Regions from separate parts of the Thalassotalea crassostreae genome, predicted to be linked through region 1. Evidence: predicted binding sites of a transcription regulator. Region 1 holds the regulator's gene; each other region holds the start of a gene.
What was found. Region 1 encodes LexA, which represses DNA repair genes until DNA is damaged. Its sites were predicted from a motif close to TACTGTATNNNNATACAGTA; they were not measured.
Positions count from the first base shown of each region.

Region 1 (8,392 bases):
CAAGTACTGGCATGATGCATTTATCACGTTTCGCTGAAGATTTAATTTTCTTCAACTCTGGTGAAGCTAACTTTATTACTTTAGGTGATGCGGTTACTAGTGGTAGTTCATTAATGCCGCAGAAAAAGAACCCTGATGCACTTGAGCTAATTCGCGGTAAATGTGGCCGTGTTTATGGTTCATTACAGGCATTGTTAGTAACATTAAAAGGCTTACCACTTGCCTATAACAAAGATATGCAAGAAGACAAACAAGGCTTATTCGATGCACTAGAGCAATGGGTATCATGTCTTGATATGGCTGGCGAAGTGATTAACTCGATTGAGTTGAATTCTGCCGAATGTGCTAAAGCGGCACGTGGTGGTTACGCCAATGCCACTGAGCTTGCCGATTATCTGGTTGGCAAAGGTGTTCCATTTAGAACTGCGCACGATATCACTGGTGCAGTAGTGTTATATGCGATTAGCCAAGGCGAACCGCTTGAGAGTCTGCGCTTAGATGAATTTAAACAGTTCAGTTCATTAATAGAGGCCGATGTTTACCCTGTACTTGAATTAGAATACTTAGTAGATAAACGAAACATCCTTGGTGGCACAGGTATTGAACCTGTTACTAAAGTTATCGAACAAAGCCGCTTGCAACTTGGTAGCGCAAATTATGTTGTTCGTGACGCTAAGCTTACCGATATTCGCGCGATTGTGAAGCTGGTAAATTACTGGTCATCAAGAGAAGAGAATTTACCACGCAGTGAAGACGATTTAATCAAATCAATTCGAGATTTCGCTGTAATCGAGGTAAACGGACAAGTGTGTGCATGTGCGGCATTGTATATCTACAGTACTGGACTTGCGGAAATTCGTTCATTAGGAGTAACGATAAATCACCAAGGTAAAGGTTATGGCCAAAAACTTTGTCAGTTCTTACTTGATAGAGCCAAAGCGTTATCATTGATCAAGGTATTCGTATTAACTCGTAAGCCTAAGTTCTTTGAAATGCTAGACTTCTTGCCAGGTGACAAAGACACCTTGCCTGAAAAAGTAATGAAAGATTGTGACTTATGTCCGAAACAAGATAATTGTGACGAAGAAGCGTTGATATACAATTTAAGTGATCATCATTCGATGCCACACTTACTTAATAGTATTGATGTCACAGTGGAGCAATAGCTAATAAAGGCCACTTTAGGCGTCGATAGAAATAAAAAAGGCAGTATTAATGAATATTAATACTGCCTTTTTCTTGTTCTTCTTAAAAGCTAAAAGCTGAAAGAACACTACATCCAATCGGCGTTACGAATAACACCAACGGCAATGCCTTCGATATTAAATGGTGTAGATGCTAAATCGACAACTATTGGTGAGAAATCTTCATTCTCAGCATGCAAGTAAACGACATTGCCTTCACGCTTATAACGTTTCACCGTAACATCATCTTCAACACGAGCAACAACAACCTGACCATTATTGATATCAGTCGTTTGATGAACCGCTAATAAATCACCATCTAAGATGCCGATATCTTTCATACTCTCGCCATTAACTCGTAACAAGTAATCGGCGGCAGGGTGGAATAAATTACCATCAATTTTGTAATTATCTTCAACATGCTCTTGCGCTAAAATAGGCTCACCAGCGGCAACACGGCCAATCAACGGTAAACCTTCTTCTTCAATATGCTCTTCAGCCAATCTAATACCGCGAGAAGTACCCGGTAACATTTCGATAAAGCCTTTTTTCGCGAGTGCTTTTAAATGTTCTTCAGCTGCGTTTGCTGATTTAAAACCAAAGAAATTAGCAATTTCAGCACGAGTAGGTGGCATACCTGTTTCGCCTAGCTTTTCTTTAATAAAGCCAAATATTTGTTCTTGTCTTGCAGTAAGGGCGCGCATATCATTAAGCCTGTTTATCTGTACAGTAACTGTTAGTATATACAGCTAGGTGATAAACGCAACCTATTATTTTGATTGGTAAATTAAAAACTAATTGTCGTCTAAAGCTTATTCCTCTTCATCCTTAGCAAACAATTCCATTAAGCCAATAAGTGCGGCGAAAAGTACTGCGCCAACTGGCCAGATAATCCAAGTGATACCCCAAGCCATTGTCCACAAACTCCAGCCAAGAAATATTGCGATTAATAGTGGCCAGTAAAATGCAGCAAGCTTTTCTGCACGTTTTGCACGTTTGCTTTTTACGCTGTTAAAGTCGCTATCCCTTAACACATTATTAAGGGCATCATATTTTGTCGATACTGGGATCACTAGATATAGTCCTGCCGATATGATCAATAGCAGTACAATTAACATCATTAAGATTAAATCGGTGCCAGCAGCAGACATTGCTGCGAACATCAAAGGTACAAAGCTGACAATAAATAGAAAGATGCCAATCGATAACCGTCTATTGTATGTCGGTCTGAACTTTTTCATCTTCTCGCTAAACACACCGTGTACACCGTATGCTAACTCAAAGCGTTCATCATCTATTACCGTGGTATCGTCGTCATATTGATTGGTTTTGAGAAAGAAGCTTACGGCTATCGAAACCATAATTAAGATAAATACAACGCCGATTGGTGCTGCAATATCACTTGTTAAGTTGAGTTTATTGCTATCGGCCATTGCCAGCAGAAACAGTAACGGTATTACTGAGCAGACGCACAATAGAACCCCTTTAACATTTAAAGCGGTCGCTTCCATCGTGCTATCAATGTATTTCGTTGCTTGTTCTAGGCTTACCTGAATTGTGTCGGAACTTTTGCTGCCTTGGCTCGATTCGAACACTTCATTTTCATCTTTCAATAAAAAATCAGTAGACACATCAAAAAGCTCAGCCAGCATAATGATGCGATTTAAATCAGGGATACTATTTGTACTTTCCCATTTTGATACTGACTGCCTGGAAACATTAAGTTTCTCTGCTAATTCTTCTTGCGACCAACCAAGTTGTTTTCTTAATTTAACGATCTTTTCTGCTAATATCATAAAGTTTGTTCCTTCACTCGTAATTGAGCGCCTAGCATAGAAAGTCGGTTGGTTGCAGACTAGCAAGCTAGGTTGTTATTTTGTCAACTCACGGTTGCACTATAGCTAAGTACATAAAATCATTGATGTTTTAATTTTGATTTTTACATGTTTTTTTAATTGTTTTTGTTGTTATTGTACTTTTACAGCATCGCTAGGATTTGACCAACTTGCTTGCCAAAGGTCATTTCCATCAACAAAATAGACATTATCACCATCAATAATACTGCGATGACCGTATCGGCTTTGCAGGTCTTCTTCATATTCGGGTTGCACCGCGCCGACTCTATCAAGCATCGAGTTATCAACTTCAAACAACTCTAACGACGACTTGTATTGATGACGATAATCCCATTGATTTGTCATCTCATCGAATGTTTCTATGTATTGATGAACATACAAAGGCACCGTAAATGACATTGAGCCATCAGAGTGATTTAAGCTAGTGAAAGCATGGAAATCATATTCTACTTCGGTTTGCGTCCCAGGGTATGTGTAGGTTATGAGTTCGCTTGGTGAGGTTGGATCGCTGATATCAAATAGAGATATTTTTGCGCCATGGGCCAAGGTTTCATCATTAATTAATGCTTGCGGAAATTGCCATTGTTCTTGCTCTTTATCGCCATCGGCTCTGGTATCGATAACTTCGGCAAAGCCCCAAAATAAACCATCGGTTTGTCGACCAATGCCGATAAGTAGATTTTCATCAACAGGATGCAAGTAAGCTGAATACCCCGGTATTTCCAATTGCCCTTCGATTGTCGGATTTGCAGGTTCGCTTAAATCAATTACATACAAGGGGTCGGTTCTTCTAAATGTTACAACGTAAGCTTTGTTGTCGCGATAACGCACAGCGTAAATATCTTCACCAGGTTTGCCGATGGTTTGCTCACTGCCATCTTCTGGTAAACGAGCAACTTCACTCATTTCGAAATTACTAGTATCGAGTACAAATAACTTGTGTTCTATAGTATTTTCTCGCCAATTACGCTCTGTTGTAATAACTCTTAAGTAATCATCTTGTTCACTAAAGCGATAACTTGCGTTGTTCCAGCCAACTGCCCCAGGTACTTGCCCCGACGATTGGTAGTTAAGGGTTGTTAAATTAAACTTATGCATTTGCGTGAATGATTGTTCGCTGTTGTCTGTATATTGATAAATATCGTTGAACAACACTAGCGAGTTGGTCGATGAATATATTTGCTGACTTTCTGCGCCGATACATACAGATTGTATTTGTTCGGGCTGTTCTAAGTTTATTTTGACAACATATATTAACGCTTGATACCCCAGTGACTCGTCATTATCAGCAATATCTTCAAGATAACAATTACTCGTTAATAACTGCGCCTCTTCATTGCCATATTGGTAGGTGGCTAATAAGTCTTGAGCGTCAATTTGCTCGACGGCGTCTTTGAGTTCTTCAGGCGTTTGCCCGTAATAAATATCATCATATTGAGTAAAGTTTGGCGAAAAGCGAGTAACAACGTAAAGCTCATTATCAACACGGCGACTATTTACTAGTGAACCGCTGATCTTAAATTGGTGTTTATCAAACTCTTGGTTTGAAACAACAGCGCTCTGATCGTCGATAATATCGATCATCACAATCGGCGGTTGATACTGGTATTGGCCAATGCCAGATTGTTGATCAGAAACCAATGGTTCGGAATAGTAATGGTTATAAGATTCGCCTATCGCTGTTAAAGTATTACCGAATAGGTATAAGCCTTGGTAATGGCTATTTTCTGATAACATTACGGTGTTTCTATAACTAAGCTTTGAAGCGGATTTTTCGAATGCTTTAATTGTCGGCTTAGATTTATACTGCGGTGATGTTAAGAGAAAAAGGTGTTCACCGTTAAATTCAACTCGGTCGGCTTCATCAACGCCGGATTCTTGTGTATTTGTTTCGGAGAACTGATTGCTATCAGTACCGTCACTCACCGCTTCGGCATCAGCAACAGGGTTATTAGCTATTTCATCATTTCGGTAGCTAAGTGAACGAACAATAGCATTTTTATAGATAGGAGATATTTCATCAACACCTTCAATATTTTTTAATTTTGCGTTGTCTTCAACAACATTAGAATCGCTACCGCCGCAGCCTTGTAGCATTAACGTATTAACGACAATGATAGTTGTGAGTAATGCGAACTTGTTCATTTTCATCCTTAAATTCCTACTTAGCTTTAACCTTTGCTTTTATATTAACTAATTTAATTTACTGATTTTTATCCAATGTCAGAAAATTACAATTTAGCTAATAGATCTTTTCGTTTGTTGTTATTTTCTAGAGACCAGACGACATTAAAATCATAAAATACATCAACCACTTGTTTTTCTTGTGATAAGTTTACCCAGGGTTGTTTCGTTGTAGTAAAAATATGCACATCAGGTGGCAATAACTCTGGATTATCTAATGTGCCAACGCGTATAAAGCGAATGCCTTGCTTTATTCCGCCCATAAAATAGTTGCTCCAAACCGCGACTTCGCATTTTGGGCAACGAGCGATAGTTTGCCCTTTACCACTTGGAGATTCCATTTCTATTTCATTGACGCTACCTGTTTCTACAATAACATCGTCGGCCCAAAACAATGCATTTACGGCAAATGCACTGCCGGTTTGCCGCTGACACAATAAGCAATGACAACAATGAACAACGCATGGCTGCGCGGTCAGTTTGTAGCGCACGTAACCACATGCACAGCCGCCTTTAGTATTTTCCGTTATTTGTTGTGTCATTGCTATCTCCTTTATATGCAAATGTTTAACTCAGATTTTGAAACAGTTTAGCTTACGTTTTTGGCATCAACTCCAAAAGCGAGTGAACCGTTGCTTCTACGCCAGATTTAACCGATGGTTCAGGCGTAATTTTAAATAATGGGCTGTGATGGCTTGGCACTTGCGGACCACCATTCTTTTCATTATCAAAATCTTCTTGCGGCGTACCACCGACTGAAAAGTATACGCTTGGAATATACGGGTCAGTAGTAAAGAAGCCAAAATCTTCAGCGCCCATGCCACTTTCAGCAGGTGGTACCATGCTGTCTTCGCCCATCTTATCAGCAATAACACCTTTTAATCGCTGCGCTAGTGCTTTGTCATTATAGGTCGGTGGAAATGAAAATTCGCTGACTGTTACGGTCGGCAGTTTATCTTCTGGCATTCCTGCAGTGCGAGCCGTACCGGTAGCGACACGTTCAATTGCCTCTAATAATTGTGTTCTCACTCTTGGATTCAGACTACGAACCGTGATTTGCAGATGTGCTTGATCAGAAATGATGTTGTGCTTTGTGCCAGAGTGGAACGCACCAACGGTTATCACGCCAGCATCTCTTGGTGCTAATTCACGGCTAATGATGGTTTGTAAGTTGGTAACGATTTGCGCACCAATCATGATCGGGTCTTTGCCTTGGTGTGGATATGCACCGTGAGCACCTATACCATGAACAATGATATCAACGGTGTCTGCTCCGGCATAAGGTGAGCCTTCGTCTATAGTGATCTTACCGGCAACAGCGCCAGCATCTACATGGAACGCTAAGGCAAAATCAGGCTGGCCAAATGTTTTCCAAATATTGTCGTCCATCATTGCTGATGCACCCGGGCCTCGTTCTTCCGCTGGTTGGCCAATTAACATTAATGTGCCAGACCATTGGTCCTTATTCGCCGCCATATAGCGCGCGGTACCGACTAAACTTGTGATATGTACATCGTGACCACAGGCATGCATTACTCCAACTTCATTACCATCCCAGTCGGTCATCTTAACTTTCGAGGCATTTTTAAGCCCTGATTGTTCAACAACAGGTAAGCCATCCATGTCAGCTCGTACCATTACCATTGGTCCTTTGCCGTTTTTCAATATTGCGACAATACCAGTACCACCAACACCTTCTGTTACTTCATAACCTTGTGAGCGGATTTCTTCTGCTAAACGTTTCGCCGTTTTCGTTTCCATTAATGATAATTCAGGATTTTGATGAAAATGATCCCATAATTTACCAAGATGTTGTTGGTAATCTTTGTTCACTTGTTGGCTAATATCGGCAGCAGTTGCTGACACTGTTATGCTGAGCAATGACAGCAGACAAAGCGTTTGCTTAAATAACTTCATGTGGATAACCCCTGTAGTGATGATTGGTTTTAGTATCTGTTGTTTGTTTTCTGTACTAATCTTATACTTGAATTGAGAAAAAGTCTTGTTTTCTCAATAGATTATCAAGATGTAAGGCAACATCATATTCACACTCGGTAACAACTTGGTAATATCAGGGCTATAGCACACAAGTGCTTAATAATGTTATTATTAAGCAAATTTTTATCATTCATTTTGAGTAATTTAAACAATGAGAGCTTTGTTCTATTTTTTACTATCTTGGCCAGTGAAGTTATTGGTGCGATGTAAGGTAATTCCAGAATCTATCGAATCACTTGATATAGGTGACGGTAAGTCTGTGTTTTACGTTGTTCGTCATCAATCGGCGAGTGATCTAATTGCTCTGCAAGTAGCCTGTAAAAAATTACAACTTCCTGATCCGCTCGAAATTGTCGAAATAAATGGTAAGTCGATGAATCGTTGTATTTGTCTTGCCAGACCAAGTTCTATTTTCCCATGGGTGACAAGTCAACCAACGAATGCCGTTCAACAAGGCTTAGATTTACTGCAACATCATCAAAAAAATCCACAAGCTGATGCCCAGTTAATTCCTGTGAATTTACTTTGGGGGCGCGCGCCAACCAAACAAAAAGCAGATGTTGGTGACGTACTCGCCGATGAAGTTTCACCTAACTTTATGCGTAAATTTTGGATCGTATTGTTCTTAGGGCGTGAAACATTAGCCAAGTTTAGTGATGCTGTATCCTTTAGACAAATGGCTGATGATCACGGAACGGACGAGAAAGCGGCACATAAATTAATTCGCATCACACGCTTTCATTTTCATCGTCAAACTATTGCCGCTAAAGGTCCACGTTTGATGGACCGCCAGCAAAAATTTACCGCGCTGTTTGCCACTCCTGCGATTAAACGACTTATCAAAGACGAAGCAAAATCAAAAGGCTTGTCTGAAGCTGAAGTTAGAAAACAAGCGCTCGGTATGATGAAAGAAATCGCCGCTGATTATCGTCAAACCACGATTCGCTTAGGTGAGCGAATTTTAGGTTGGTTATGGAATCGTTTATACGATGGTATTGAAGTTCGCAATGGTGAGCGCTTACGTAAACTTTCAGAAGAAGGTCATGAAATTATTTATGTGCCTTGTCATCGTTCGCACATGGACTATTTATTACTAACCTATGTTATTTATCATCAAGGTCTAGTGACGCCAAGGATCGCTGCAGGTATTAACTTAAACTTCTGGCCAGC
Region 1 covers NZ_CP017689.1:3,466,057-3,474,448, reverse strand. The annotation lists gene argH (argininosuccinate lyase) at 1-1,166, shown strand, start outside; gene lexA (transcriptional repressor LexA) at 1,274-1,888, opposite strand; gene LT090_RS15055 (helix-turn-helix domain-containing protein) at 1,997-2,980, opposite strand; gene LT090_RS15050 (beta-propeller domain-containing protein) at 3,152-5,185, opposite strand; gene LT090_RS15045 (GFA family protein) at 5,272-5,766, opposite strand; gene LT090_RS15040 (amidohydrolase) at 5,819-7,141, opposite strand; gene plsB (glycerol-3-phosphate 1-O-acyltransferase PlsB) at 7,374-8,392, shown strand, end outside.

Region 2 (8,392 bases), 550 kb from region 1:
TGGTAATGACCAATTTCGTCAGCGACTTAAAACAAAGTCAGACGGACAATAATTTAAAACTCGCAAGCTATTTAATGTCCACAACTAGGCAAGAGCGCCAACAGGACATTTCAGCTGTAGTTAAGTTTGTTAACGAGCAAAGAGATGATGACTTGTTAGATCAAAAATTACGGTTACAAAAGCTTGAATATAATCTTCAGACTCAGTCATTTAACACTATGACTAGCCCTGTAACATTACAAAATACTAATTACCCGATAGATAACTCAAAGGAGTAAATAATGAATAATTTTAAGGTAAATACGTTTAAAAATAATTTCTCTAAAGTAGTCGCAACGTCAGTTGCAATAGCTGCAATGATACCTTTTTTGAGTCAAGCACAACAGTTTGAGGATATTCATAAACAGCTCGATATTATGAGTGATATTGTAAAAACATCTGTCGCTAAAAAGGTTACACCACATGGACCATGGTTAAGTAATGTTGAACATACATATCTAGCAGGTCAAGGCGCTGTGTTTACCATGACTAGCCGCGGTTCGATGCGCTCAATTAGCCCTAATATGCCAGTCATGCCAAGAACGCCAGTCGTACCGGTTGCACCCAAAGGTATGGAAGGTTTGTTTGATGAAGAGTTTCAAGCCGAATTAGAAGCGGCGATGGCAGAAGCTGAAGTTGCAATGGAGTTAGCTTATCAGGAGGCTGATATGCAACGTGAACTAAGAGAACAAGAGCGTGAATTAGCATATAAACAACGCGACTTAGCTCGTGCTGAACGTGACTTAAGTTATGAAAAACGACATGCTGAAAAAGAAGAGCTCGCTGAGTATGATAAAAAAATTGAAAAACTTAAGCTAATGCAAAAAGAGATCAAAAAAGAAAGTGAAAAACTTCGTACTAAGAATGCTCAAATGGCAAAAAAGGCGAAGCAAACTAAAGCTGAATTGGAAGCCAAGCAAAAACAATACTTTGCTGATATGGAAACCGATACCACAAGAGTTCTTTGTGACTACGGTGTGAGCTTAAAAGCAATTCCTGATGATGAATATGTAACCTTTATTTTTGTTGGTGGTGGCGAAAAAATGAATAGTCGTGCCACAGACAAAGTGTTAGTTTTTCATAAGTCTGATGTGAAAAGCTGCGCATTAGAAAAAATTGATAGCGCACAATTATTAACAAAAGCAAATGGCTATTATTTTTAATACTGCATTACGCCTTGGCTGTCCAAAGGGCCAGGAAGTATAGAAAAATAAATAAATGACGAAAGCTTAGAAAACAAAAAACCAGCACTATGCTGGTTTTTTTATGTTTGTCCTGGCCATTAGTTGACCTAACAGCAGGTGACTTTATTGAATTGGAATATAGAAACCTTCTTTAATTTCAAAATCACCTTCAGCACTTGCTAGGACTTCTTGCTCAAATCTAAGTGTGAGTCTTTTACGTTTATCAAACTCTTCACCCTTTCCTGATAAAAATTCGTAAACATAATACCAAGTGTCATTATTGAAACTATCTCTGATCACTGGGTTTCCAAGAATATACTTTACTTGTTCTTTAGTCATACCGACTTGTAATTTATCAATTTCTTTTTGTTCCAGGTAATTACCTTGTGGAACATCAATTTTATAAACACAAGCTGAAGTTAAGCTTAGAGCTAATGTTAATATTACTGCGCGAGTTAACATCTCATGATTCCTTTAAATCTAGTTCAAGGATAATAACTAAGCGTTGCACTAGATTAAAGTGTTTTATTGTCTATATGACAAAAATTTTACTAAAACTCGCTTTCTTTGAATCAAAGTGAACTAACTTTGACTCTTTACAGTCTAAAACCTTCGGTTTAAGCCGTTTTTGCGAGTAACTCTTTGGCATTTGCTAAACTGCTTTGGCTAATTTGATCACCAGCTAATAATCTCGCCACTTCGTTTTCACGAGCAACTGCTGATAAATGGCTTACTTGAGTCTGAGTTTGTTTACCGTCGATTAGTTTAGAGACAAACAATTGTTGGTCACCTTTTGCTGCGACTTGCGGTAAGTGAGTAACACAAATTACTTGTGTATTTTGGCCAAGACGCTGCAATTGTTGACCAACTTTCGCCGCTGTTGGGCCGCTAATACCAACATCCACTTCATCAAAAATAAGTACCGGTGTATCGACTTTTTCGGCCAAAATTACTTGAATCGCTAAACTGATGCGAGAAAGCTCTCCACCAGAGGCAACTTTTGCCATTGACTCAAGCGACTGACCAGGGTTCATAGCAACAACAAACTCGATGTTATCTAAACCATACATGGCTGGTTCGCTGCTTTCATTTGTTGTTAACTGCAACTCAAATTTTGCATCTGGCATATTTAATTCATGCATCGCCGATGAGATTTTCTGCGCCAATAGTTTCGCTTGCTTTTGTCTCGATGCGCTAAGTTTAGTTGCTAGTTGTTGGTACTGATGCAGACAATCTTGCAGCTCATTATCAATGTGCTCTAGTCTCATGTCATCATTGGCGATACTGGCTAACTGTGCCGCTAAACCTTTATGGTGTTCGAGCAAATTTTCAGGTTCGATATGATGCTTTCGCGCAAGATTTATTGCAGTAGAGTATCGTTCTTCAATCAACGCGTATTGTTCAGGGTTTATTTCAATACTTTGTTGGTAATGATTTAGATCATTACATGCTTCTTCTAAACTAATTTTTGCTTCTTCTACTAAGCTAGTGATTGCCTTAGCGTTACTATCTATTTCGCTTAATTGTGACAAGCTGTCTAATGATTGCTGTAACGCGCTAATCGCGTTCATCTGTTCATCGTTTGCTAACGTTTGCAGGCTTTGCTCCGATAATATCATCAGTTTTTGAGCATTAGCATGTCGTTTAAAGTCGTTTTCTAATTGGGTAAATTCACCATCTTGGATATTGAATTCATCAAGCTCTTGAACCTGATAGTGCAATAACTGCTGTTCAGCTTGACGTTGTTGTTTTTGTTGTTGAAGAGTCGCTAACTCATTGTTGAGATGACGCCATTGCTTTTGTGCACTTTGTAGCTTAGCTAACATAGGTTGGTGATTTGCATAAGCATCAAGCAAGCGGCGTTGTTCTGTCGATTTTAATAACAATTGGTGATCATGCTGACCATGAATATTGATTAACTTCTCGCCAAGTGTTTTTAGCTGATTTAGTGGCACTGAGTTACCGTTGATATAAGCTCGGGAGCGGCCCTCACAACTAATGACTCGTCGAATAATACATTCATCGTCATTCTGTAGGTCATGGGCATCAAGCCATTGACGAGCGCTTTTGTTATCGGTTACATCAAAGCTTGCGCAAAGTTCTGCCTTGTCACTGCCAGGTCTAACGGTATTAGTTAATGCACGCTCGCCTAAGCAAAGTCCTAACGCATCAATCGCTATCGATTTTCCTGCGCCAGTTTCACCGGTAATTGTCGTCATTCCTTTTTGCCAGTCAACTTCAACGTAACTGACGATAGCGAAATTTTTAATCGTTAAATTAAGTAACATGCACACAACCTTTTGATATACCCATTAGTGGAATAGAAAATACTGTAAATATAACCACTGTTAAAATATACAGTAAAGTTACCAGTGTTATTCAGCTAATGCAAGTTTAATCTTTGCACGGAAAGTGAGTGGCGAAATTAATGGTGTTAAGGTGCTAGCAATACTTAAGTATTCGTGGATGTTATAGAATGTTGTGTGGTGACCAGCAATAAGATTTTAGTAAATCTTATTGCCCCAACTTAATTTATTACGTAACACTTTAAAGTAATTGTGATCGGTTGGGTGGATTAGTCGTAATGTATATTTACTTTTCTTAATAATAATTTCGTCACCTGGCATAACCGCGAGAATGACATGGCCGTCACAACTGACTTGCAGTTCCTCATGGTTTTCTGCTGCGACAACAAGTTTCAATACCGAGTCGCCATCAACGACAATAGGTCTTGACGTTAGTGTGTGGGGAAACATCGGAACCAATGACAAGGCATTCAGTTTTGGCGTCATGATTGGGCCGCCCGCTGACATAGAATAAGCGGTCGAACCGGTAGGTGTTGCTACAATCAAGCCATCAGAGCGTTGAGAAAACATAAAATCATCGTCAATGTATACTTCAAATTCCATCATACTGGCAACTTTACCAGGGTGAAGTACCGCTTCGTTCATCGCACTATTTGAGCTTTTTAGTTGGCCATGGCGATATACTTCAGCAGTGATTAAAAATCGATGTTCAGTTTTATAGTGACCGGCAAGTATCGCTTCTAATGGCTCAATTAAGTTATCCGGAGATAAATCAGTAAGAAAACCCAAGTTGCCACGGTTAACGCCGATAACGCCAATGTCATAGCAAGAAAGCACTCGTGCCGCGCCAAGCATATAACCGTCGCCACCGACGACAATGGCAAGATCTGCTTGTTCGCCAATAGCGGTGATTTCATTACCATAGTGTTCGGCTTTATTTAGAACTTTGGCAACTTTCGCTTCTATCAAAACATGATAGTTATTATCTTCCAAAAAATGATGCAACGCTGCAATGGTCGCAAGTGCGCCATCGTGATCAGGTTTTCCAATTAGGCCTATGGTTTTATACGTTTGCGTCATTTATTGTGCACTAAGTAGTTGATTGTTTTTTATTAATTATGGCAGTTTTACTGTTATTTTACCTATTGTAAAGAGCACTTTTGCGAAATAGTTTAATTTTCTGCTTGAAACCTAGCTTTAAGACCCCATAATTACCACAATTAGAGAATTTAACGTATCTTTTGGAGTTATCAATGACAACTGAGTCAACTAATACAGACAAGCCAACTAATGATGAGAATATAGAACAAAATCAGGCAGACATTAATGCTGAGAGTCAGGCTGTTGAAGGTGAAGTAGTTGATTCTGCTGAATCTAATGAGTCAGCAGAGCAGGAACAACCGACTTTAAGTCCAGAGCAAGAGAAAATTGCTGAGTTAGAGCAGGCGCTTGCTGCGGCACAAGCAACTATTGATGGCAACAAAGATGCCGTAATCCGTGCTAAAGCTGAAGTAGATAATATGCGTCGTCGTAGTGCTCAAGAAGTCGACAAAGCTAAGAAGTTCGCATTAGAGAAATTTGCCGTTGAAATGTTAACAGTTGTTGATAACCTCGAACGTGGATTAGCAACAATTGACGCAGAAGCTGAAGAGCAAAAAGCGATATTTGAAGGTGTTAACTTAACATTGCAAGGCTTAATTTCTGGTTTGGAAAAATTCGCAGTAACTGCGATTGATCCACAAGATCAGCCATTTAACCCTGAATTACATCAAGCAATGTCGATGCAGGAAGTCGAAGGTGTTGCTGCTAATACTGTTATCGCGGTAATGCAAAAAGGTTATGAATTAAATGGTCGTTTGATTCGTCCTGCTATGGTTATGGTTTCTAAGTAATAGCTTTTAAGTAATAGGGCCAAATCTATAACGCCCAGCTCGGGTGTTAACCTCAATACAAAACCCAATTAATTAACCACCATAACAGAGTAATGTTTTGGTGGTTTTTTCTTATTGGAACATTGCTAAAACCTTTCATTGAAATGGGGCAGGTCAACGATTGCTGATACGGAAGGGTAAGTTATATGCCTAGTATTGAGAAATGTTGAAAATCTGGTTATCACTTGGCTTTGTGAGATTAGCGCTGGGCATTGTCTAACATTAAATCAATTTGCGCTTGCAACGCTCGACGCTGAATAATCAGCTTACTGTGAACATCGATTCTTGCTAATAAAATCTCTGGAATTATTGGTTTTGGAATATAATCTACAGCGCCAAGTTTCAAGCCTCTGACCACATCATCAGTGGAGGTTAATGCGCTAGTGAATATCACCCGAATATCCTGAGTTAATGGATTTGCGGCTAATTGTTTGCAAAAAGTTAACCCATCAATACCTGGCATCATAATATCAAGTAATACTAATTCAGGCGGCGAATCTGACAAACACACTTTCATCGCTTGGGCCGCATTCTTAGCAGCTTTTACTTTGTATGAACCACCGATAACACCGGTAATAATCTCAATATTATCACTAATATCATCGACAACTAAAACACATAAATCACTTATATTTTTTTGGGTGAATGTTCGTGCAGGATTAACAATCATATTAGTTTGATGATTTCTTATAGGATATTCAATCGCATGAATAAAACGGGTCATCAATACTTGCTGATTTAGTGGTGGCACTATGTATTCAGTCACCCCCGCAACAACAATCGAATTCACCCAATTTGGTTCTATAATTGTAGATATAATAACAATCGGAAGTTTAAAAGTAGCCCTTTGGTTTCGTAATTCAGAAGTAATGCTAAAAGCATCTTTATTGTCTGGGTTATTAATAAAAAATATAATTAAATCATATTGTTTAGCTTTTATGTAATTATCAAGTTGCTGCTTGTTTGTTGCCAAATTGCTGTTAAAGTTAAAGTGTTCAATAAGAGTTAATATCTGCTCGGTTGCTGAATTTTCAAAGTTCATAAGCAATACAGATTTTTGTTCTAATTTGCTGAGAGAATTATCGTTCATGAAAGTCTTATTGATTGTTGTAATTACGAAAGAATTAAAAGTTGCTAATTAAGCTATCGTTTACGCTCTACATTAGCTACCTTTAATTATACTAGAATAAAATTGGAAGTTTTTTTAATTTAATGAAAATATTAATAAATATCGTTGCACTATTGGTTATACAGTTTTCTGCAAATGTTAGCGCTGCAGAACTACCTGAAAACTTAAAGCGATGGGCGAACGATAATCCTCAAATTAATATTGCCATTGACGCTGGTGTTGCACCGTTAGATTACCTTGATGAACAAGGTAACCCGGCTGGGATTGGGGTGTTATATCGACAAAAGCTGAATGAAATTTTACCGCTAACATTAACTGTCACATCCGCAACAACCTTTAAAAATGAGTACGATAAAGTTAAAAATCATCAAATCGATGCGCTTTCCTTGTGTTCTTATAGTCCGGCAAGAGAAAAAGAAGTATTGATCACTGAGCCGATGTTAAAACGTACTTCTATTTTGGCGCTTCCAATTGATTCATCGATTAAAGATATTGGCCAATTAAGCAAAGACGCCACTATAGGTGTGGTTAATGGTTACGTTAATTTAGAGCATGCTATAGCTTTAGTTGGTGAGAAAAACTCCATTGAAGTGGACAGCTTAGAGAAAGGCTTAGAGCAAGTTAGTAAAGGCAAGATAACCGGATTTATAACCAGTGCGGTCAGTTTACTTTATAGTGAAAGAAACCGAAATAAGGCGCGCTTTAAAAGCATCCCGTTAGATCATTTACCCACATTTAATTTAGGTTTTTGTGTCGACAAAAATAAACCAGAACTTGCTGAAATATTAAATTGGGGCATTTCTCAATTAGGTGAGGCCCATTGGATAGACAGTCAATTACAGTGGACAGACTCTCTTGAAGAACAAGGTTTAATAGAATCAGTACAAGCGAATTATACCAGCTATGTTTATATTTTAATTGCCATCCTTACCGGACTATTATTAGTTCGTTATGGCATAAAACACTCCGACGAGCTTGCTCTAAAGTTCGGCACCTCAAGGTTTAAGATCATTTACTTTTTAACTAACACGCTGATCTTAGCTGTGCTGTTTTCAATCGTTAATTGGTATTTAACCGATTATAAACAACAAGCAGAAGAGGATATTAAACACTTTATTGATTTAGACCAATCGTTGATTACTAGCGACCTAGATACTTGGTATTCATCAAGAAAGGATCTCATTGAAGAAATAAGTCTTTTGCCGGAATTTATAGATTTAGTTAGCCAATTAAATACATATAACCAAGCAACTGATGACCAGCAAAGGCAAATTAATAAAGATTTAGCACACTTTTTCAAGATAAGGCCTTCGACAACAATTAATTCACGTGGATTCCATATCATCGATAACGATGGCAGAAATTTATATAATAGTGAAGATTTAGTGATAGGGCAAAAAAGTGAATTAGCACTGCAAAGGGTTGCTGTTTTCAATGAGGTACTCGAAGGTCGCACTTTGTTTGTTCCTGCGGTGGATGTGTCAGGCAAAAAAGCATACACCAGTGATGCCTTGGTCTTTATCGCAACACCTGTTAAAGATGAATCAGGAGAGGTGATAGCTATTTTTGCTCTTAGTTTTGACCCAGTAAAGAGTTTTTCATCGCTCTTTGCAAAATCAGGACTAGGTGATTCATTTGATGCGTATGCTATCGATACCAGCGGTAGTATGATTTCGGCAACACGCTTTAAGAATGATTTAATTAATAACGGCACGATAACGACAAATCAATCAAGTATTTTAAATGTAAAACTGCCAGAGGTTGAAAAAAATCCAATTGTACAAAGCACGCAACTTGGATTGA
Region 2 covers NZ_CP017689.1:2,914,953-2,923,344, reverse strand. The annotation lists gene LT090_RS12550 (anti-sigma factor family protein) at 1-278, shown strand, start outside; gene LT090_RS12545 (coiled-coil domain-containing protein) at 282-1,202, shown strand; gene LT090_RS12540 (outer membrane protein assembly factor BamE) at 1,347-1,685, opposite strand; gene recN (DNA repair protein RecN) at 1,841-3,511, opposite strand; gene nadK (NAD(+) kinase) at 3,728-4,609, opposite strand; gene grpE (nucleotide exchange factor GrpE) at 4,783-5,421, shown strand; gene LT090_RS12520 (response regulator) at 5,660-6,550, opposite strand; gene LT090_RS12515 (response regulator) at 6,673-8,392, shown strand, end outside.
Region 2: a site for LexA is predicted at 3,567-3,586, ahead of recN (DNA repair protein RecN). Genes of this name have one in related genera too.

Region 3 (8,392 bases), 1.3 Mb from region 1:
CGTTAAAACGTTTGCGTGATATTTTGTCTGCACAAGACTTATCGATTGAAGCGCTATTCCAAGCATAAATCCTAATAGCAATAAAAAACCAGCTTTTTAAAGCTGGTTTTTTTTGTGTTGTGAAAACGTTATTTTGAAAACTACCTTGAAACTATAGTTTCGCCTTTAATTCAAATAACAAATCCATCGCTTCTCTTGGCGTTATATCATCTATATTTATCGCTTTTAAATCATTTACCACTGGGTGCTCTTGAGCGATTAAATCAGGCTGTAATTGCTGTGGCGTAGAAACAATGGTTGCAGTTTGTTGAGATTCTAATTCCGCTAAGCGTTGTTTGGCGCGATTAATAACCGCTTTTGGTACCCCTGCAAGTTGCGCAACCTGTAAACCAAAACTTTTACTTGCGGCGCCTTCTTGTACAGCGTGCATAAAGACAATTGAATCGTTATGTTCAATCGCATCTAAATGAATGTTGGCAAGGCCTTCCATTTGCGTGGCGAGCTCAGTTAATTCAAAGTAATGACTGGCAAATAAAGTAAAGGCATTTGAGTTCACCGCTAAGTACTCAGCACAAGCCCAGGCTAATGATAGACCATCATAGGTACTGGTACCTCGACCGATTTCATCAAGTAATACCAAAGACTTATCTGTGGCATTATGCAAAATATTGGCTGTTTCGGTCATTTCCACCATAAACGTTGAGCGACCACTTGCCAAATCATCGGAAGCGCCGATTCGGGTAAATATACGATCAACGATGCCTATCTCGGCGCGCTCTGCCGGTACAAAACTACCAACATGGGCTAATAGCGTGATCAATGCCGTTTGACGCATGTAAGTTGATTTACCGCCCATATTAGGCCCTGTTATGATCAACATACGACGATGGTCTGACAATTCTACCGGATTTGCAATAAATGCTTCTTTACTAACGAATTCAACAACCGGATGTCGACCGGCATCTATATGAATACCTGGGTTGTCAGTAAGAGTTGGTTTTTGATAGTTTAAACTTATTGCTCTCTCAGCAAAGGTATTTAATACATCGAGCGTTGATATCGCATCACTTAAGTTTTGCAGTTGTTCTATATACGGCGCGGTCAATTGAAATAGCTCTTCATATAAGCGTTTTTCTAAAGCTAAAAACTTAGACTGAGCCGATAGCACTTTTTCTTCATGTTGTTTAAGTTCATCAGTAATAAAACGTTCGTTGTTTTTCAATGTCTGACGACGAATGTATTCATCAGGCGCCTGTGAAGATTGAGCACGACTGATCTCAATGAAGAAGCCATGCACCTTATTGTATCCCACCTTTAATGTTGGAATACCAGTGCGCTCGCGCTCACGAACTTCTAATTCACTTAAAAAGTTTGTTGCGCCTTGGCTAAGGTTTCGAAGTTCATCTAACTCACTGTTATAGCCTTCTTTTATAACACCACCATCGCGTATCAATACCGGTGGATTTTCGATTACCGCATCAAATAGTAATTTTTCTAACGAATCAATTGGTGCCGCCAATTTGGCCAATTGCTGCAAATAACTTTGTTTACTTACACCAAGTAATTGTTTTACTTCTGGCAAAATACCGAGCGCATTTCTCAATCTTGCGAAGTCTCTTGGACGAGCACTACCAAGTGCAATACGGGCAATAATTCGTTCGATATCACCAATGTTCTTGATACTGTCGAACAAATCGGTGTATAAGTCTTCGTCAATAATACCGCTGATAGCTTGTTGTCGATTCTCTAAGGTTTCAATGTCTCTAAGTGGAAAATGCAGCCAACGCTTTAACAGTCGAGAGCCCATCGCCGATGCGGATTTATCTAATACCGCAGCTAAGGTATTTTCTATGCCACCGGAAAGGTTTTGAGTTAATTCTAAATTCTTTCGCGTTGCAGAATCTAAAATTACACCTTGAGCATAAGCTTGCGCTTTTATGTCTCGAATGTGTGGTAGGGCGGTTCGTTGAGTATCTTTTACATATTGTAAAAGACAACCTGCAGCTTGCAGAGCATACGGGTAATCATCAACGCCAAAGCCTGATAATTCCTTGGTATTGAATTGCTGATTTAGAACTTTAAAACTGGTGTCTAAGTCAAATTCCCAATCTGGGCGACGGCGACTGCCTTTGTATACTTGCACTATATCCAAGTGTTCAAAAGACTCTGGATATAATAACTCTGCTGGTGAAAGTCGCTGTAACTCGGCCTGTAACTGTTCTAATGTTTCAGGCTGGCAAATTACAAAGCGACCACTACTCATATCTAAATAGCTAATGCCAAATTTTTGCTGCTCAAGTTTAGCTATAGATGCAAATACCGAAACTAATAAGTTATCTTGTTTATCTTCTAACAAAGCCTCATCTGAAATAGTACCAGGGGTAACAACACGGACTACTTTTCGCTCGACTGGACCCTTGCTGGTTGCCGGGTCGCCAATTTGCTCGCAAATAGCAACCGATTCGCCAAGCTTCACTAGCTTAGCTAAATAATTTTCTACTGCATGATAGGGTACACCGGCCATTGGAATTGCGTTACCACCGGTTTTTCCGCGGGCAGTTAAAGATATATCAAGAAGCTCTGATGCTTTTTTTGCATCATCGAAAAATAGTTCGTAAAAATCACCCATGCGATAAAACATCAAAATTGTTGGAAATTCTGCTTTGATTTTTAAATATTGGCGCATCATCGGTGTGTGATTGCTATTGGTAAAAAGGTCGTCTGTCATTGATTAGCTTTTGTATTTATTAACGTTTTTAAAAACATGAAAATTATTATTGTGATATCAGTCAGGAAAGTTGAAAATAGCCGTTATTAACCCGGTATATCCAGAACTTTCGAGTGATGTGTTTACCCAATACGCGTTAGAGTTACGATGTTAAAATAATATCTAACTAAGCGCAAAGTAAGTTGCAATTAATTATCAAATAAAATGCAAAAGATTTACTGTAAAACTACTGTATAAAATGACTATCTATTTACAGTGTTTTTAAATTATTCACTGTTTAATTAAACATTATTCTCCTTGGTGGGAAAATAGTAATAAGATAAATGTTTTAAATATCAATGTTTTATCGTTTTTGTTGTGTTTTATTTTAAAATAAATAAAAAATCCAGTTGATACTGTACGATTATACAGTATACTGTTTCGTAACTACTGGATAAAAAGATTACAAATCGGAGACTACAATGGACGCAAATAAAGAAAAGGCGTTATCAGCAGCGCTAGGTCAAATTGAAAGACAATTTGGTAAAGGTTCTATCATGAAACTTGGTGATAACCGCAGTATGGAAGTTGAAACTATTTCAACAGGTTCTTTAGCCTTGGATGTGGCGCTAGGTGCTGGTGGTTTACCGATGGGACGTGTTGTTGAGATTTACGGTCCTGAATCAAGTGGTAAAACCACGTTAACGCTTGAAGTTATCGCTGAAGCACAGCGTAACGGTAAAGTTTGTGCCTTTGTTGATGCTGAGCATGCACTTGATCCTATTTATGCTGAGAAGCTTGGTGTAGATATTAATGAATTATTAGTGTCGCAACCTGACACTGGTGAGCAAGCATTGGAAATCGTTGATATGTTAAGCCGCTCTGGCGCCGTTGATGTAATCGTAGTCGATTCAGTTGCAGCTCTTACACCAAAAGCAGAAATTGAAGGTGACATGGGAGATTCGCACATGGGTTTACAAGCACGTATGTTATCGCAAGCAATGCGTAAACTTACTGGTAACCTTAAGCAGTCAAATACCATGCTTATTTTCATCAACCAAATTCGTATGAAAATTGGTGTAATGTTTGGTAATCCAGAAACTACAACAGGTGGTAATGCGCTTAAGTTCTATGCGTCGGTTCGTCTTGATATTCGTCGTATTGGTGCAGTTAAAGAAGGTGATGAGATCACTGGTAACGAAACTCGCGTGAAAGTGGTTAAAAACAAGATCGCTCCTCCGTTCAAACAAGCAGAGTTCCAAATCTTATATGGTTTAGGTATAAACAGTTTAGGCGAATTAATCGATCTTGGTGTTAAGCACAAGATGGTTGAAAAAGCAGGTGCTTGGTATAGCTGTATGGGCGAAAGAATTGGTCAAGGTAAAGCAAATGCTACTAAATACCTTGCTGAAAACCCTGCAATGGCGAAAGATTTAGAAGGTAAGTTACGTAGCCTATTATTAGCACCTATCGAACTTACTTCCGAAGAGGAAATCGAAGAGTAATTAATATCGAGAAGTAAAACTTAATCAAAAACTAGATAAAAATCTTAACATCAGTTTTTATTAATCTTTTTGCATTTTAAATGGCGCTCATTGAGCGCCATTTTTTTGTCACAGTTCTTACCTTGTTGTAACAATTAAGCTTTTTCACTATTTCAAACCCGAACTATTTTATTAAATATTATAATTGAACTAGTTAGTGCAACTTTTTCTTAATAGACTTTTGATGCACATGTTCGTTTTATTATCTTGATTTTAGCTTTCTAGGATTCTTTTATTTAGACGTCTATACGTTTAGATGTTGACAATGCCGGGCGAATTAGTACTATAAGCCAATGTTCGAACGCTAAATTACTTATTGTTTACTATTTATTATGCCGATTAAAATACCTGATCAATTACCTGCACTTGCAGTTCTCGCTAATGAGAATATCTTTGTAATGTCCGAAAATAGAGCGATTAATCAGGATATTCGCCCTATGCAAGTAGCGATATTGAACTTGATGCCAAACAAGATTGAAACGGAAATTCAAATTCTTAGAATGTTAAGCAATTCGCCATTACAAATTAATATAGAATTTGTGCGATTACATCTAAATGAGTCGAAAAATACTCCTAAAGCTCATCTTGATAATTTCTATCGTCATTTTGATGATATAAAGGATAAGCACTACGATGGATTGATTGTAACCGGTGCGCCGTTAGGAAAAATGGATTTTGAAGAAGTTACTTATTGGCCTAAGATTCAACAAGTATTTGATTGGGCTCAAAATAACGTTACATCTACCATGTATTCATGCTGGGCAGCTCATGCAGCGCTATTTCATTTTTATGGTTTACACCGCAAATTGAGAACAGAGAAGTTATCAGGTGTCTATCGACATCAAACACTTGATCCTATGGAGTCATTAACTCGAGGCTTCGATGAAGAGTTTTTAGTGCCTCATTCACGCTTTGGTGATATAAGTGAAGCAGAATATCGCACCATTGACGAGTTGAATGTACTTGGTGTAGCTGACATTGCTGGTGTTTATTTAACGGCAAGTAAAGACAAAAAGCAGGTGTTTGTTACTGGCCATCCTGAATATGATTCATTTACCTTAAGTGATGAATATCAACGGGACCTAACAACTAGTGATGACGTTAGCTTACCGATAAATTATTTTCCCAAGGACGACCCATCGGCAAAAGCACTAAACAGCTGGCGCAGCCATGGCTGTTTATTATTTAGCAATTGGTTAAATTATTACGTCTATCAAATTACCCCTTATCATCTTGAAGGCAGTGACGATAACCGTACACTGTTAGGAAAAAGAAAGTGAAATCATCAGTAGAACAATTAGAAAAAACTCGTTTATTGGAGCAGCAATTAAGCCAACGCATCTTAGTATTAGATGGCGCAATGGGCACCATGATCCAAGAACATAAGTTTGAAGAAGAAGATTATCGAGGGCAGCGCTTTGTCGATTGGCATTGTGACGTCAAAGGAAATAATGACCTTCTAGTTTTGTCTCAACCTGAGATTATCAAGGATATTCATCGCCAATACCTAGTTGCTGGCTCGGATATCATCGAAACTAATACCTTTAATGCGACAACGATTGCCATGGCTGACTATGACATGGAATCATTAAGTCGGGAAATCAACTTAGTTGCCGCTCAAATTGCGCGTCAAGTTGCCGATGAAATAACGGCGAAAACGCCGGATAAACCAAGATTTGTCGCAGGTGTTTTAGGCCCAACAAACCGTACTTGTTCAATATCTCCTGATGTCAATAACCCTGCATTTCGTAATGTTAGTTTTGATGAATTAAAAGATGCTTATATCGAATCGATACAGGCGTTAATTGAAGGCGGTTCTGACATCATTATGATCGAAACCATTTTTGATACGCTAAATGCCAAGGCTGCGGTATTTGCTATTGAAACTGTGTTTGCAGACATTGGTTATCGTTTACCTATTATGATTTCTGGCACCATTACCGATGCGTCAGGTCGTACACTATCAGGGCAAACCTGTGAAGCATTTTACAACTCAATGCGCCATGCCGAACCTATTAGTATTGGCTTAAACTGTGCACTTGGTCCAAAAGAGTTGCGCCAATATGTTGAAGAGCTCAGCCAAATTTCAGACTTCCCAGTATCAGCTCATCCAAATGCGGGTTTACCGAATGCTTTTGGTGAATATGATTTAGATGCGGCTGAAATGACCGAGCACATCGTTGAGTGGGCACAGTCAGGATTTTTAAATGTGGTTGGCGGATGTTGTGGTACAACGCCTGAGCACATTAAAACAATCAGTGATGCCATTGCTAACGTGAAACCCCGCATTGTTGAAGCTAAAAAGATCGCTTGTCGTTTATCTGGCTTAGAAGCATTAAACCTTGATGAAAACAGCTTATTTGTTAACGTTGGTGAGCGAACCAACGTTACCGGCTCAGCAATATTTAAGCGTCTGATCACTGAAGAAAAATATGATGAAGCGATCGCAGTAGCATTACAGCAAGTGGAAAATGGTGCGCAGATCATCGATATCAACATGGATGAAGGTATGCTTGATTCTGAAGCTGCCATGGTCAAGTTGCTAAACCTGATTGCCGGTGAGCCTGATATTGCTCGGGTACCAATTATGATCGACTCTTCTAAGTGGGAGATCTTAGAAGCAGGCCTGAAATGTATTCAAGGTAAGGGCATCGTCAACTCGATTAGTTTAAAAGAAGGCGAAGAAAGCTTTAGAAAGCAAGCTGAACTGATTAGGCGTTATGGCGCCGCAGTAATCGTTATGGCGTTTGACGAAGTAGGACAGGCAGATACCGAAGCTCGAAAAGTTGAAATTTGTAGCCGTGCGTATCACATGTTAGTCGATGAAATAGGCTTTCCTCCACAAGATATTATTTTTGACCCAAATATTTTCGCCGTGGCAACTGGTATTGAAGAGCATAACAATTATGCGGTTGACTTCATTCGAGCAACGAAGGCAATTAAAGACACCTTACCCCATGCAATGGTCTCTGGTGGAGTATCAAATGTATCGTTTTCATTTCGAGGAAACAACGTTGTTCGTGAAGCCATTCATGCGGTGTTTTTATATCATGCGATTAACAATGGCATGGATATGGGGATTGTTAATGCGGGCCAGTTGGCAATTTACGCTGACATTCCAAAGGACTTATTGAAAGCAGTTGAAGATGTTATTCAAAATACCGATGAAGAAGCGACAGAGCGATTATTAGATCTTGCTAGTCGATATCATGGTACTGGTGCTGCTAAAGCCAGCACCGTTGATTTATCGTGGCGTGAATTGCCGGTAATTAAACGATTAGAGCATGCTTTAGTTAAAGGCATTAATGAGTTTATTGTTGAAGATACCGAACAGGCAAGATTAGAAGCAGACCGTCCGTTAGATGTTATTGAAGGGCCGTTGATGGACGGCATGAATGTCGTTGGTGATTTGTTTGGTGAAGGTAAAATGTTTTTACCGCAAGTGGTTAAATCTGCCCGCGTAATGAAGCAAGCGGTTGCCCACTTACAACCGTTTATTGAAGCTGAGAAAACCGAAGCAAGTAGCAACGGTAAGGTAGTTTTAGCGACGGTAAAAGGTGATGTTCACGATATCGGTAAAAACATTGTTGGCGTAGTTCTCCAATGTAATAACTATGACGTTGTTGATTTAGGCGTCATGGTTCCTTGTGAAAAGATTTTACAAGTCGCTAGAGAAGAGAAAGCAGATATTATCGGCTTATCAGGACTGATCACGCCATCGTTAGATGAAATGGTGCATGTTGCCAAAGAAATGCAGCGTCAAGATTTTGACTTGCCATTACTTATTGGCGGTGCGACAACATCGAAAGCCCATACTGCGGTTAAGATTGAACAAAACTACGACCATCCGGTGATCTACGTACCTAATGCATCTCGCTCTGTGTCAGTAGTAAGCGCGTTATTAAATCCAAAGTTAAAAGGTGAATTAGTAGCTAGAGCTGAAAAAGAATATGAAACCGTTCGTCAACGTCATCAAAACAAAGGGCCACGCACCCAGCTTTCTACATTTGCAGAAGCTAAAGCAAACAAATTCCCGTTAAGTTTTGAAGACTACACACCGAAAAAACCAAATAAACTCGGCGTTACGGTATTAGAAAATCTCGATTTAAACGTGGTTCGCAACTATATCGATTGGACGCCA
Region 3 covers NZ_CP017689.1:881,772-890,163, forward strand. The annotation lists gene rpoS (RNA polymerase sigma factor RpoS) at 1-68, shown strand, start outside; gene mutS (DNA mismatch repair protein MutS) at 152-2,728, opposite strand; gene recA (recombinase RecA) at 3,190-4,212, shown strand; gene metA (homoserine O-acetyltransferase MetA) at 4,584-5,531, shown strand; gene metH (methionine synthase) at 5,528-8,392, shown strand, end outside.
Region 3: a site for LexA is predicted at 3,000-3,019, ahead of mutS (DNA mismatch repair protein MutS). Genes of this name have one in related genera too.

Region 4 (8,392 bases), 1.4 Mb from region 1:
AACCAAGTAATGTATTCACCATAACCTATCTTTGCTGTTTCGCGCCTGTTTTCTAGGGTTTCCTTTACTTGTTCAATTAACTCAGGATTAGACAGCAACTTTTCAACGATTGCGGCATGTATTACCCAAACTTGTTTATCAATATAGTCATCTTTAATACTGCGTTTAGAGATTTTATATGATCTGTTTTTATGGCGAGACCTATGTTGTGATTGACGTTGTGAATTCATTAATGAAAATCTCTCGACTTGTGTTTAAATGACGACAACTCACTTAAATCAGTAAGTTTTCCTGCAATAATATGAGTGACTTGCCCTTCACGTTCCAAAATTCCTGTAACCTTTAAGATTTTGCCAGTTAAATAGGCTTGTTTTTGAGCTCTTGCGGTTGCAGACCAAACAATCACGTTGATATTGCCAGTATCGTCTTCTAAGGTAACAAAGGTTACTCCTGAAGCGGTACCAGGTGACTGTTTACCGGTGACAACACCCACAACGCTCACCACAGACTTGTGCTCTTTAGATGCAAGCTCTGTCATTCTAGTAAAACGGCCTAACTGTTTTGTTTGTTCCAACAACGTTATAGGATGCTTGTTTAAGGTTAATCCTAAGGCGGCGTAATCTTCGTTTAAGGTTTCCACTTCACTAGGCTCAAAAATATGTTTTGTCTTGTTACTGCTAGCATTGCTTAAAACATCGTCAGACACCGCTGCGGCAAAAAGTGGCAAATCATCGCTACTATTCATTATAGCCCAGCGACTGTTATAGCGATTACCAAGTAAGTCTTTTAACGCATCACTACTGGCAAGCAACTGCAAATCCCGATTATTAATGTTGAGGCGCTTAAGTTGAGTTATTTCCCTATAACCTTGCTCTGGGCGGTTATTAATCAGCATTTCTATTGCCGTTTTAGACATTCCTTTTACCAGGCGAAAGCCCAAACGAATAGCAAATCCTTCACTATTTTGTAACGCGTTACCATAATTGTTGTGATCGGACACTAAAATATGATCGGACATAGAATGATTGACACAAACTGGCAGCACTGTGATGCCATGACGCTTCGCATCTTGCACTAATTGTGAAGAAGAATAAAACCCCATCGGTTGGGCATTTAGTATCGAAGCATAAAACGCCGCTGGATAATAATGTTTCAACCAAGCTGATACATAGGCCAGTACCGCAAACGATGCAGAATGACTTTCTGGAAATCCGTATTCACCAAAACCACATATTTGCTCAAAGATACGCTCAGCGAAACTCTGTTCATAACCTCGACTGAGCATGCCATTAATTAACTTTTCTTTAAATTGCAGTAACTTACCATTCTTTTTCCAGCTTGCCATAGCGCGGCGTAATTGATCTGCCTCACCACCACTAAAGCCAGCGGCTACCATAGCTAACTTAATCACCTGCTCTTGAAAAATAGGCACTCCCATCGTCCGCTCAAGCACTTCTTTTACTTCCGCCGATGGATAGGTTATCGCTTCTTCACCGTTTCTTCGTTTTAAGAATGGGTGCACCATATCGCCTTGAATAGGACCAGGTCGAACAATGGCAATTTGAATAACTAAATCATAATACGTTGTCGGTCTTAAGCGCGGTAGCATACTCATTTGCGCTCTCGACTCTATTTGAAAGACCCCTACCGTATCGGCATTTTGTAGCATTTGATAAACCTGAACATCGTCCTTTTTACGAGTAATATCGGCAATGGTTAGTCTTTTTTGATAGTGCTTATCGAGTAAAGAAAAACACTTGCGTATAGCGGTTAACATGCCTAAAGCGAGCACATCGACCTTCAATAAACCAAGGGTTTCGATGTCGTCCTTATCCCACTGGATCACTGTTCGATTATCCATTGCCGCATTCTCTACCGGCACTAACTCATATAACGGCCCGGAAGAGATTATAAAACCGCCTACGTGCTGAGAAAGATGACGAGGAAATCCAAGAATTTCATTCACCAAAGTAATGAAGTTTTGTCCCTGCAATGATTCTGCCGATAAGCCTAGTTCGACAATCTGAGCTTGCCAGTTTAGCCCACGGTCTCGACGGTTAATATTTTTAATGAAGTATTCAAGCTGAGTAACGTTAATACCCAACGCTTTACCAACATCACGGATGGCGCTTTTTAAGCGATAACTTATGACGGTTGCCGCAATTGCTGTGCGCTCTCGCCCGTATTTTTGATAAATGTATTGAATCACCTCTTCACGACGCTCGTGTTCAAAGTCTACATCAATGTCTGGCGGCTCATTACGTTCTTTAGAGATAAAGCGTTCAAATAGTACCGATATCTGCCTTGGATCAACGGAAGTGATCTCTAGGCAATAACATACCACTGAATTAGCCGCAGAGCCTCGACCTTGGTATAAAATCTGCTCAGTTTTAGCAAACATAACCACATCATGTATGGTTAAGAAGTAATAGGCATAATCCAGCTCTTCAATTAAACAAAGCTCTTTATCAATAATTGCTTGAATGTGATCTGGGACACCATCAGGGAAGCGGAATTTACAGCCTTTATCAACCAGCAGCTTTAAATGCTCTATTGCCGACAAGCCATTGGGCACCAACTCTTGTGGATACTCATAGCGTAATTCAGACAACTTAAACTGACATTTCGAGGCTATCGCCATCGTTGTTTGTATTGCTGTTGGGTGAAACAGTTTATCTAACTTAGCCAGTGGTCTTAATGAGCGCTCGGCATTAGAGAGCAATACCCGCCCTAGTTTACTTACTTGAGTGTTATGCTTAATTGCCGTTAATGTATGTTGCAACTTTAGCCTTGATGGACAGTGCATCACAACCCCACCACAGGCGACAATATCAAGTTCTAATTGCTCAGCAAGACGCTGACAATGATGTTGATAATCATGATCCGTGGCGACTAATTGCCTTTGTAGTGCCAAATACAAACGTGACGAATGATGTTTGGCTAACCATTGTCCCCAGTGTAAATCTGTCGAATTTCCTTTTGGTAGCCAAAGCACGAAACAATGCTTTATCGACATTAAGTCCCATTCAGATAGCTGATATTGGCCTTTACTGCTACGGCGTCTAGCATTGGTGATCACTCGACATAACTCGGCATAAGCTTGCCGTGTCGGCGAGATTAGCAGTAACTGAAGCTCATCATTAAAATGAAACATGCTGCCGATGATCAGTTTAATATCAAGTTTGGCACTTTTGATTGCACTATAGGCCCTTACCACTCCTGCAACCGAGCACTCATCGGTAATGGCAATAGCGTGATAGCCATAGAACCTAGCTTGATGCACCAACTCTTCTGGTTGTGAAGCACCTTCTAAAAATGAAAAATTGCTCTGACAAAATAGTTCAGCGTAATACATTAACTAAATACCCCATGCAGAAACCACTCGCGCTCAGGGGTTTTGAAGATCCATAGCCAACGGCCATTTTGACTACGGGCAACAAAATAATCACGACAGATATAATTGTTATCCCACCAACCACTAACAATACGCTCTGGGCCGTGTTCAATACTGACAGACTCTACTAAAGGCTCCGGCTCTGGCAGCATTAACGAAGGTCGTAGCAAATTATTGTTTTCTCTATTTGGCTGAACAACCTTGTTATTGACGCTGTTGGTGTTGGCGTTAACGCTTATCTCTTTGCTTATTGAAAATGGTTGGCAATTATGACTGGCATATTCAGGACGGTGATCATTAACCACATTTATGCCTCGAACTTGCTCACTACCCAGCTTGGCTTGTAGCCTTGAAACAAGTTGTTTCGCCGATACCGCACCACGTTTTCCGCTAAATAAATCAGCTTTATCATAGTCATTATCAACCACCTTGCTCGCCGCAAGGCTGATTGCAATAATAGGTTCAGCTAATGTTAATGATGCTAATGTCAGTTGCGATAGTTCAAGCCATATTGGTGCTCTGTACTCCATTTGTGCCGATACAATCGCTAAGGTTTGTATTGGCTGTTCGCGAAAATGTAGTTGTATCTCGATTTGTCCTGCGCGTTTGTCACGCAAATAAAGAAAGCGTTCAAGTCGTATCAATAATTTAGTTAAAGGTGATTGCAGCCAATCTAAATTCGAGATCTCATACAATAAATCTAAATGCTGATTAAACTGCTCTGGAGGATGATAAAAATTAACCGTATGCTGTAATTGCCCACTCAAGCGGCCGACGTAGTTAACTAAATCGATATCAAAACGCTTGGCGATTTCAGTAAGAGGAAGCTTTAACAGCTGCTGAAACTGATTAACCCCAATACGTTTTAAGTTATCAATGGTTTTATTAGGCAGTTCACTTACCGTTAATGGCCGTTTATTGATTTGCAGTAAGAGCCAGTTGGCGTCATCGCTGACCTGATTTAGACCATCTTTTGCCAGTAAGGTCGCAGCATAAGGTGAATAAGCACAGGCGTACTGATAATCGACTGTCATCGACTTTAAATGCTGCTCAATGGTTTGCCAGTAATTTTCCAAACCACCATATAAGGTAAGCATATTACTGACTCGTAGTAATAAACCATTCGGCTCAATTGGGCATATATCGGCACTCACTAAGTACAGCCATTGAGCTATTTCAGTCAGCTTTTTCTTTTCTATCTCGATATCATAGGCATTCACTTGTAGTTGCTGACAAAGCGCTGCAGCACTACCAAGCCCCATACCGACTTTAATGCCCTGAAGCTTTGCTTGCTGATCAAGCTGACAAACGCGATTACTGCGCTTATCAACAATAATCAATGCCGGCATATCCAGCACAGTATCACCTTCCTGCTTCTGCTGCTGGACAAAGCCAGCATTTAATTGCAGTGTTGGGAAGTGTAAATAGAGCCATAGCGTGCTCATTACCCCACCTTTTTCTGCGGAAAAGGAATTAGATTACGATTACTCGCATAACAGGTAAGCAACGGCCAAGATTTTGCCATATTGATAATAAATTCATCGCTTGGCCAACCTTGTTTACGTTTATTTATTTTTGCCACAAGTCCGGTTTCTTGGGCGTTAAGAGTAATACTCAAATCAAATGGTAAAGACATTGATTCAGATTTTTCTTGGCGCATAATAAACTGACGGCTTTGCCCTGTATCGCAAGCAAGTTGTAAACGTTTTACTTGATGAATTGCTAATGCAGAGTCTTGCCACAATAAAACACTGCTACAGCTTCCGCTTTTTAAGCATTGCTCAGCAGTCCATAAGCCGTCATGAATGGTCTTAGGATAAATCACCAGCACTTTTTCACTTTCAACACCACTGCTTTGCAACATTTGCGCATTAATATTTCCTGGTGGATTAATAAACACGCACAATTGCTGCCCCTGCTGATGATCGGCAGCAAGTACTGGCATAAGTAAACGTAACTCGCCAATACCAATTGGCGAGCGAAGTTCTATCACCCCTTTTTCAGGAAAACCACCATCGAGTTGTCGATCAAGCTCTAAAAAACTAGACTTAATTTGTGCATGAATGTTAGATTTTTCATCAACACCATGCCAAAGCCATTGTTTATGCTTGAGTATTTCAATTAAATTGCTCATAATAAACACCTGTATATTTATACAGTATAATTATAATTAACTATTCTTGCAAGAACAGTTGCGATAATTATTGTAATAATAGTTATGAGAACTGCAGCCAAAATTGTCGTAAAAACTGAGCAATAGTGATACTAAAAGGAAAGAATTTATGTGTGGCCGTTTAAATATAATCGATGATCCATTTGTTCGATCACTGCTCATTGAGCTTGGTGTTGAAAGTCCTTTAGAAAACGTTCATTGGGGACGATTTAAACGAGCAACCGATACCCTATCGGTCGTCAGAGAATTTGATGGTAAACGCCAGCTTGAACAAGCAAATTGGTGGTTATTACAAGAAAGAACCGAGAATGGCTTTAAACCTTCAAAATACACCTCATTTAATACTCGCTACGATAAGCTAAATACACCACGTAGTGCCGGCTATAAAGCCTATCGGGAATCACGTTGCGTGATCCCAGTAAAAGGTTTTGGTGAAACTGAATTTATCAATAAGAAACCATTACATTATTATGATTTTACAACAGAAGATGGCCAAGCAATGGTGCTCGGAGGTCTAGTACGCCAGTGGTTTCATCCACAAACACAGCAAAGTATATCGAGCTGTTCGGTGATCACCTTGCCACCACATGAAAAACTAAAGCACATTCACTCAAAAGCAATGCCACTTATCTTGCCGCAACATGACAATACCATAGATATGTGGCTTGATAGCTCACTTACCAATACCCAAGTCTTTGATGATTTACTTAAACCGCATTTACCGCAATCACTTATCGCAACCCAAATAGATAAACCGTCGACTTATCATGCGATCAGTCAACCGATTGTGATAAATGCAGATTAATCGCTTAATCAAAAAGCGCTATTCTTTTAATAAAAAACCGCTCACAATGGCATAAAGCTTTCTTGGTAATATGCGAGAGCTTAGTACCAGTACTTTATTAGCAAGGCCAACCACTCTCGAAGAAGAGCCTTGTTCAAGTACTTTCACTGCTGCTTTTGCGACGATCATACTGTCCATCTTCGATAGATTTCTAAACCAATTATCTTTCTTAGATGCAACTTGCCAAAACGGTGTATCTATCGTACCAGGACACAAGGCTGAAACTTTGACCCCGGAGCCTGAAAGTTCAACATTTAATGCTTCGCTAAAATTTAACACAAATGCTTTTGTCGCTGCATAGGTTGTAAAATTCGGCGTTGGCTGAAAACCAACCATAGAAGCAACATTTAAAATACGACCTTGCTTATGCTCAAGCATTGACGGTAAAAACAAACGAGTAAGATGCACTAAGCTACGAATATTTAGGTTCAACATTTGCTCGTCTTGCTGCCAATCCATATCAGCAAATGGTCCTGTTTTTCCAAGACCTGCGTTATTCACTAACAAATCTAATGCTTTTCCTTTAGTTAATACGTTGTCTTGCACAAACTGAAAAACATCCTCTGCGGCTTCTTTTACTGCTAAATCCACCACGAGAATATTAATTGATACTTGGTGTTGTTCAGACAATTGCTGCTGTAATTGTATAAGCTTGTCTTCGCTTCTTGCGACTAAGATTAAGTGACAACCACTCGCAGCAAGCAAACGTGCAATATCTGCACCTAATCCCATTGAAGCCCCTGTGATTAATGCGGTTTTGTCTTTAAAGAAATTACTCAATATTGTTCCTTGTTTTTATTGTTATGAATTTTAATTATTTTTCTACAATGATTGTTTATCGATAGCTTTACAAAATAAAAGACACAATACCAAGGTATTGTGTCTTTGTTTACTAATTCAACTCTAATTAACTCTAGTTTTTACGAGCTACTAGTTTTTTCGCGCTACTCTAGTTTTTACGAGCAAGTTTGGCCAACTTCTTATCAAGTACTTGGTTAAACTCCCACGGGTAGAAAACTTGTCCTGTCAGCTCTGTAGTAGGAAAAATGATCAAACATAATTCATCTTCTTCCATACCCGGTAACCATTTAGTTTTAATGTCATCAAAACTAATTTGCAGAGGCTTACAGTGATCCCACTCTTGCGTTGCCCACAACGAAGCAGTTTCCTCTGTAGGCCAAAACGGTACAAAATCTTCTTCATCTTCGGTCAACATTACCGCGCCGTGTTCATCGGTTAAGATCCAAGCACTGCGTTCGCTCATCAGGTTTTGCATAAACAGCTCATAGCGCTGTTCGTCTGATAAATTTATACTATTTTTGTCAATGTTAACCATAGCTGCTTGTTACCCTTTCATGCGTTTCTTAGAAGCAGTGGCAAGCTTTTCTAATAAAACTTCAGTATCTTGCCAACCAATACAGGCATCGGTAATGCTTTGTCCGTATGTTTGAGCTTTATTATCGACTAAAGATTGGTTTCCTTCCACTAAATGGCTTTCTACCATCACACCAAATACTGACTTATTACCATTATCCATTTGTTGGCAAACATCGTCACACACTAACATTTGGTTTTCAAACTTCTTGTTTGAGTTAGCATGAGAGAAATCAATCATAATTTTTTGGTTAAGGTTTGAATCTTTTAACTGCTGAGTAATACGTTCAACATGTTCTTTTGAATAGTTTGGTTCTTTACCGCCACGCAAAATAATGTGGCAATCTGGGTTACCTTTAGTCTCTACAATGGCTGAGTGGCCTAATTTTGTAACTGATAGGAAATGATGTGGTGCACTGGCTGCGCCAATGGCATCTACCGCTACTTTAATGGTGCCATCTGTACCATTTTTAAAACCAACTGGACAAGATAAACCAGACGCTAATTCGCGGTGAACCTGTGACTCAGTAGTACGCGCGCCAATTGCGCCCCAACACATTAAATCAGCCATATACTGCGGAGTGATCATATCTAAATACTCACCAGC
Region 4 covers NZ_CP017689.1:2,044,552-2,052,943, forward strand. The annotation lists gene LT090_RS08860 (hypothetical protein) at 1-230, opposite strand, end outside; gene LT090_RS08865 (error-prone DNA polymerase) at 230-3,355, opposite strand; gene LT090_RS08870 (Y-family DNA polymerase) at 3,355-4,839, opposite strand; gene imuA (translesion DNA synthesis-associated protein ImuA) at 4,839-5,528, opposite strand; gene LT090_RS08880 (SOS response-associated peptidase family protein) at 5,677-6,372, shown strand; gene LT090_RS08885 (SDR family NAD(P)-dependent oxidoreductase) at 6,391-7,191, opposite strand; gene LT090_RS08890 (DUF2750 domain-containing protein) at 7,361-7,747, opposite strand; gene aroG (3-deoxy-7-phosphoheptulonate synthase AroG) at 7,757-8,392, opposite strand, start outside.
Region 4: a site for LexA is predicted at 5,536-5,555, ahead of imuA (translesion DNA synthesis-associated protein ImuA). Genes of this name have one in related genera too.